Regions from separate parts of the Geobacillus sp. FSL W8-0026 genome, predicted to be linked through region 2. Evidence: riboswitches for the same ligand, from Rfam matches in the RefSeq annotation. Region 2 holds a riboswitch; the other holds the start of a gene.
The links. Region 2 has a riboswitch for thiamine pyrophosphate ahead of tenA (thiaminase II). Riboswitches for the same ligand answer to the same signal wherever they lie in the genome.

Region 1: linked by a shared signal. The riboswitch ahead of thiC (phosphomethylpyrimidine synthase ThiC) and the one ahead of tenA (thiaminase II) in region 2 are both predicted to bind thiamine pyrophosphate.

What each region holds. Positions count from the first base shown of each region.
Region 1 covers NZ_CP150194.1:510,429-513,846, reverse strand. Annotated here, with positions in the region: gene thiC (phosphomethylpyrimidine synthase ThiC) at 86-1,777, opposite strand; TPP riboswitch at 1,945-2,058, opposite strand; gene NST29_RS02570 (methyl-accepting chemotaxis protein) at 2,183-3,418, opposite strand, start outside.
Region 2 covers NZ_CP150194.1:2,932,263-2,935,680, forward strand. Annotated here, with positions in the region: gene NST29_RS14675 (ATP-binding cassette domain-containing protein) at 1-835, opposite strand, end outside; gene NST29_RS14680 (ECF transporter S component) at 850-1,440, opposite strand; gene tenA (thiaminase II) at 1,474-2,157, opposite strand; TPP riboswitch at 2,270-2,377, opposite strand; gene NST29_RS14690 (class I SAM-dependent rRNA methyltransferase) at 2,520-3,418, shown strand, end outside.

The sequences.
Region 1 (3,418 bases), 1.2 Mb from region 2:
TCTATATTTTCTGTATAATTGTATATCCTTACCCAACTGGCGGGCTTCCGCGCTTTCATACGTTCGTCCGTCCTGACTGGACTTGTCATTGATACAGAGAAGCGCCCTTCTGAACAAATTCCTTCGCTTTCGCTTGCATGCCGTCTTCTTTCATTTTCCGCTGCAGCTCATGAGAAATGCTCATCGAGCAAAATTTCGGCCCACACATCGAACAAAAGTGGGCGGTTTTCGCCGCGGCAGCCGGTAAAGTTTCGTCATGGTATTCACGGGCGCGCTCCGGGTCAAGCGATAAATGGAATTGGTCGTTCCACCGAAACTCAAAGCGCGCCTTTGAGAGCGCATCGTCGCGCTGCTGGGCGGCCGGATGTCCTTTCGCCAGATCAGCGGCATGGGCGGCGATTTTATAAGCGACCACCCCGGCACGCACATCCTCTTTGTTGGGCAGCCCTAAGTGCTCTTTCGGCGTGACGTAGCAAAGCATCGCCGTTCCATAGGCCCCAATGATGGCGGCGCCAATGGCTGACGTAATATGGTCATATCCGGGCGCGATGTCGGTGACAAGCGGCCCTAACGTATAAAACGGCGCCCCATGGCAAATTTCCTGCTCCCGCTCGACATTTTCGCGAATTTTATGCATCGGAATGTGTCCCGGCCCTTCGATCATCACTTGCACGTCATGCTTCCAGGCGATGGCCGTCAACTCCCCGAGCGTCTTGAGTTCGGCAAACTGCGCGTCATCGTTCGCATCGGCGATGGAACCCGGCCGCAGCCCGTCTCCGAGCGAAATGGCCACATCATACTGTCGCAAAATTTGGCAAATATCTTCAAAATGCGTATACAAAAAGTTTTCTTGATGATGTGCCAAGCACCATTGCGCAATGATTGAGCCGCCGCGCGAGACGATGCCGGTCACGCGGCTGGCGGTGAGCGGAATGTAGTGAAGCCGCACCCCAGCATGAATGGTCATGTAATCGACCCCTTGCTCGGCTTGCTCGATCAGCGTTTCGCGGTACACGTCCCATGTCAGCTTCTCGGGCGCTCCCCCGACCTTTTCGAGCGCCTGATAAATCGGCACCGTTCCTACCGGGACCGGCGAGTTGCGGAGAATGTACTCACGCGTTTCATGAATGTGTTTGCCCGTCGATAAATCCATCACCGTATCGGCGCCCCAACGCACCGCCCACAGCAGTTTTTCCACTTCATCGTCAATCGATGACGAAACAGCCGAGTTGCCGATATTGGCGTTAATTTTTACATGGAAGCGGCGGCCGATGATCATCGGTTCGCTCTCCGGATGATTGATGTTGGCGGGGATGATCGCCCGCCCCGCCGCCACTTCCTGGCGGACAATTTCCGGATCGATTCGTTCGCGAATCGCGACAAACTCCATTTCTGGCGTGATGATCCCCCGTTTGGCGTAATGCATTTGCGTCACCGCTTTTCCTAGCTTCGCGCGCAAAGATCGGCGGGCAAAGGGAAGCGCCAGCGAACGAGGAGCGACCGCCCGCGGCTCCACTTCTTCGACATCGACGCGCTCAATGATCCAGCGATGCCGGAGAGGTGGCAATCCTTTTTCGATATCTGGCTCAAAATGAGGGTCTGTATACGGCCCTGTTGTGTCGTACACACGCACGGGCTCGTTTTCCACTTCGCCGTGGGCTGTCTTCGTCGGCGACAGCATAATTTCTCGCATCGGCACGCGCACGTCCGGACGCGATCCCTCGATATACACTTTGCGGCTAGATGGGAATGACATTAATGTGCGGATGTTTTCCATGCATGGATCCCCTTTCTTTTGATTTCATCGACTGGATCCATGCCATCACGCTTGGAAGAAGGCAACCATCAAAAAGGGAAAGAGAGAGGACGAGACAAAACAAAAACAGGTTCCGACAACGGAACCTGATCGAAGGCAAAAGGGCAAACGAACATGACACGTCCATCTGTTCCCGCTGCCTGCTTCCCTACGCTGGCATGACCCAGATCAGGTTCAAAGGGTCAAAGAACTTCACCGCGTTCTTTTCTCAGCCCGGCTCTCGGACTCCCCTAGCAGATTACGCGTATGACGCGATCACAGCTCATTTTCTTCATTTTATCGCATCGTCAGCCGGCAGGCAATCTTTTTTTCACTGCCGACTGGGGCGAGATTTGGCCCCCCCTTTCGTATCCATGTTTTTTTCAATTACACCGAAAAATGCTTCAGCATCGTCCGCATCTCGTCCGCCATTTGGCCCAACGATGCCGACGAAGAAGCGATTTCTTCGACGGAAGCCATCTGCTCTTGCGTTGCCGCCGATACGTTAGCGGTGCTGGCGGACGATTGTTCTACAATATCGGTCATCTGTTGCAACGCTTCATCCACATGACGGACATGATCCGTCATCTGTTCAAGCGCCAGCGAAACTTGTCCGATTTGTTCGCTCACCTGCCCCACCGCCTCACGAATATGGGCAAACGATGCCCCACAAGCATGGGCAGCATTCAGTCCATGCGCCACTTCCGAGACGACCCGTTCGGTGGAAGCGATGGCCCGCTTCGTCTCTTCTTGGATGTAGCCGATCAGCTCAGAAATTTGCTGCGCAGAACGAGCCGATTGTTCAGCCAGTTTTCTCACCTCGCCGGCGACGACGGCAAATCCTTTCCCTTGCTCACCAGCGCGCGCCGCCTCGATCGCCGCGTTGAGCGCCAACAAATTCGTCTGTGAGGCGATGCCCGTAATGGCCTCGGTAATTTGTCCGATCTCGTTCGATCGTTCGCCAAGCGCTTTGACGATCTGACCTAGCGATTGGACATGACCGTAGATAAACTGCATTTGCTCCGACATTTTCTCCACCGATTGCTCCCCAGACTCGGCCTTTGCCGCGGTTTCCTGAGCCCGATGAGTGACATCTTTTGTCCGACGGTCCACATCGCCGAGCGTTCGGGAAATGGTATTGACTGCCGCCGCCGTGCCGCGAACAGCGCTAGTCTGCTCTTCGGCATGAGACGCCATCGTTTCCATGGTGGTCGCGATTTGTTCGGTAGCTTTTGTCGTCTGTTCGGCGACAGCGGCAAGCTGTTGCGAATATTGCGCGACTTCCTCGGCATGATGCTGGATGCTTTTCATAACTTCTTGCCATGCGTCCGCCATATAATTTAACGATGCCGCGATCGGCCGCAGCTGGCGCACCCGGTCCAATGGCACACGCGCCGTCAAATCCCCCTCCGTCATCTTCTCTAAGTGGCGGTTAATAACGGCGATCGGCGCAACAAACCGCCGGTAGTTGAGCGAAGCGGAGATCAGACCGATCAGCGCACCAAACAGCACGGTGGCCATCAATGTCCAGCCAAGCGCTGCACCATGAATGTCATTCGCTAGGCAGACCCCCGCGCCAATCGCTGCCGTGCCCGGAATGACAACAAACATCGTGCGGATGAT
Region 2 (3,418 bases):
CCGCCGCCTCGGAAACCTCAATTTTTGCCTCTTTCCTCCTAAAGCCGCGAAACTGAGAAAGGCGAAGCAGCTCCTCGCCCTCTTCGCTGACCGCGCGCCGCTCCGGCCATCCGTAGTCGTCCCAGATGCCTGGATACCAAATGCCGTGGGCGCCAATGGCGTGCTTATAGCGGGAAAACACCGTTTTCGCCTCACCATCGGCGATAATTTGACCATCGCGCCCCAGCAAAATGATACGGTCAATAAAATCGAGCACATGGTCAATTTTATGTTCGACGATGATGACCGTCTTCTCCCGACCGACTTGTTTGACCGTTTGCCACACCGCTTTCGTTCCTTCCTCGTCAAGCAAAGCCGTCGGTTCGTCCAAAAACAGCACATCCGGCTCCAGCGCCAATACAGACGCCAAAGCAAGACGCTGTTTCATTCCTCCCGAAAGCGTATGAATGTCGGTGTGCGGCGCAATGGCCAAGCCGACTTGATCCAACAGCGCGCGAATGCGCTCCGGCATCTGCTCGCGCGGCACGTTTCGATTTTCCAAGGCAAACGCGATCTCCTCATCCGCATACGGCATACAAAACTGAGCATCCGGGTCTTGAAACACGTACCCCCAGCGTTCCGGCCGCTCGAGACGCTCGGCTTTCATCGGCACGTCAATCGAATTGGGAATAAGGCCGGCCATCACTTGCAATAGCGTGGATTTGCCGCATCCCGACGGGCCAAGGAGGAGCACTTTCTCCCCTTGAGCGATCGAAAGCGACAAATCGCAAAACAACAGCCCGGCGCGCCCGGGAAATTTCAGGCGCAGCCGCTCGATCGATACCGCTTCTTTCATCTTTCTTCGCCGCCTTATCGATTCAATGCGTCATAGTCGTCTTGGGAAGCCGGCCGCCACATTTGCGTGACCCCGGTTTTCTCAAGCGCCTTGGCCAACGAGACAGCGAACGCGCCGGCAATCACGATGGCACCGATAAAGCGCGCCAGCAAAAAGAGCGCCATGTTCCATGGGGCGAGCGCGTCAATGTAGCCTTTGTAAAAGTCCATGATGAGCGAACCGACCGTCGCGCCGACCGCGCTTAGCGAGACGACGAACACGTCAAACCGCCGATAGCGGAACGCCGCAAACACAAGCTCGGCAAACAACCCTTGAACAAATCCATAAATGAGCACTTCAAGCCCCCATTGCGACCCCATGATCAGCTCGCCGGACGAAGCCGCCGTTTCGGCAAGCAGCGCCACCCCGGGCTTGCGGATGAGCAAATAGGCGAGCGATGAGGCGATAAACCACATCCCATACATCAATTGATCGGCATGGAAGCCAAACACTTTCACCATATCGTACAGCGGCCCCCATACTTTGTAAATCACCCCGAACACAATCGCAATCACAATCGTTGTTAAAATGTCGGCCAGCTTCAACCCTTTTGCCTTCCGTTCCATCTCAATGTCCCTCCTTTGTTCGTTTTGCCCACGTCAACGGCTTGCCGCCAGCCGCGCAGACGGCCAGCGTTCGAGCCGGTACGCCATGTCCCAAAATTCATACTCATATTCGCTGCTGATTAAGAAATGCTGCTCCATCCGGGAGCGCTCCTCCTCGGTGACCGCCTCAGCGATGGCATCCAAGCGCGCGATCTGTTCTTCGACAAGCGAACGGAACCAGTCGGAACTGTATGTGCCAATCCATTTTTCGTAAATCGGATCGTTCGGCTGGCACGTTTTTAAGCGTTCACCGATTTCATAGTACAGCCAATAGCAAGGCAAAATGGCGGCGATGACATCGCCTAAGTGCCCTTCGTACGCCGCCCGGTACATATGCGAAGTATACGCGTACGCCGTCGGCGCGGGAACGAATGCTGCCCGCTCCGCTTCCGTAATGTTAAGCAGCTCAGCGAACGTTTCATGCAGCGACAACTCCGCCTCGCAGGTGCTCTGCGCGTGATGGGCGAGCCGGGCGGTCGCGGCCAGATCCGGCGCCTTGGCGGCTCCGAGCGCCTGCACACGGGCAAAATGGCGCAAGTAATACGCATCTTGCATCACATAATAACGGAATTTTTCACGCTCAAGCGTTCCTTGGCCGAGCTCCTGAACGAACGGATGGCGAAAGCTCGCCTGCCAGATCGGGTCGGCCGCTGCGCGCACTCGCTTGGCAAAAGACATGGTTTCTCCCCCTTTTTCATCGAAATAAAAACGCCGCTTCCTTTACGGATCGGCGTAAAGAAAGCGGCGTGGGCTCACCGTTTGGCTAGGCAAAAAGGACATAGCCCGCCTTCGTGCAGCTCCTCCACTTCCCTACGCTGGCATTACCCAGATCAGGTGCTAAGGGTCTCAAAGGTACACTTTGATCTCAGCCTTTCTAAAGGCCCCCCTAGTGGATCGCAATGATGCTATTTCCTTGTTTACATTTATCATATCACGGCCGTTCCCGTTGTCAACCGTTTTTTCCGGCCAACGTTGCGTCGGCCACCGCCATTCGCTATGATAAAAGCGCAACGATTGACTACCGGATAGGAGTGAACAGAGTGGCAAACGTCATTTTGAAACGGCAGCGAAAAAAACGGCTTGAACAAGGCCATCCATGGATTTTCCAAAGCGAAGTCGACCGCATCGAAGGCGACATCACGCCGGGCGACTTCGTTGACGTTTATAACCACCAAGGCTATTGGCTGGCGAAAGGGTACATCAACCCCGCCTCGCAAATCATCGTCCGTGTGCTGACGCAAAACCCCGATGACGAATTGGATGAGCGCTTTTTTGTCGAGCGCATTCGCCAAGCGTGGGCGTATCGTGAGCGGATGATCCCCGGCGTTCGCTCCTGCCGCGCCATCTACGGCGAAGCCGATTTTCTGCCGGGGCTGATCGTCGACAAATACGAAGAAATCCTTGTCGTGCAAATATTGACGCTTGGAATGGAGCGGCGCAAAGACTGGATTTTACGCGGCTTGCTGGAAGTGTTTTCCCCCAAAGCCGTCTATTTGCGCAACGATGTGTCCGTTCGCGAGCTTGAAGGGCTCAAACAAGAAAAAGGCTTTTGGTATCAACAAGCGGAAACCGAGGTCGTGATCGAAGAAAACGGCGTTCAATACATCGTCGATATTGAAAACGGCCAAAAAACCGGCTTTTTCTTCGATCAGCGGCAAAACCGCGCCGCGCTCCGCCCGCTGATCGGTCCGGAAACGACTGTGCTCGATTGCTTCACCCATACCGGGTCGTTCATGTTGAACGCCTGCCTGTACGGCGCGAAACATGCCACCGCTGTCGATATTTCCGAACACGCTATCGAGACGGCGAAACGCAATGCGGCCTTAAACGGCTTTACAAACATCGACTTTGTCGTCGCCAACGCCTTCGACTATTTGCGCGAATCCGTGCGCGCCGGCCGACAGTGGGATGTCGTCATCATCGACCCGCCCGCGTTCGC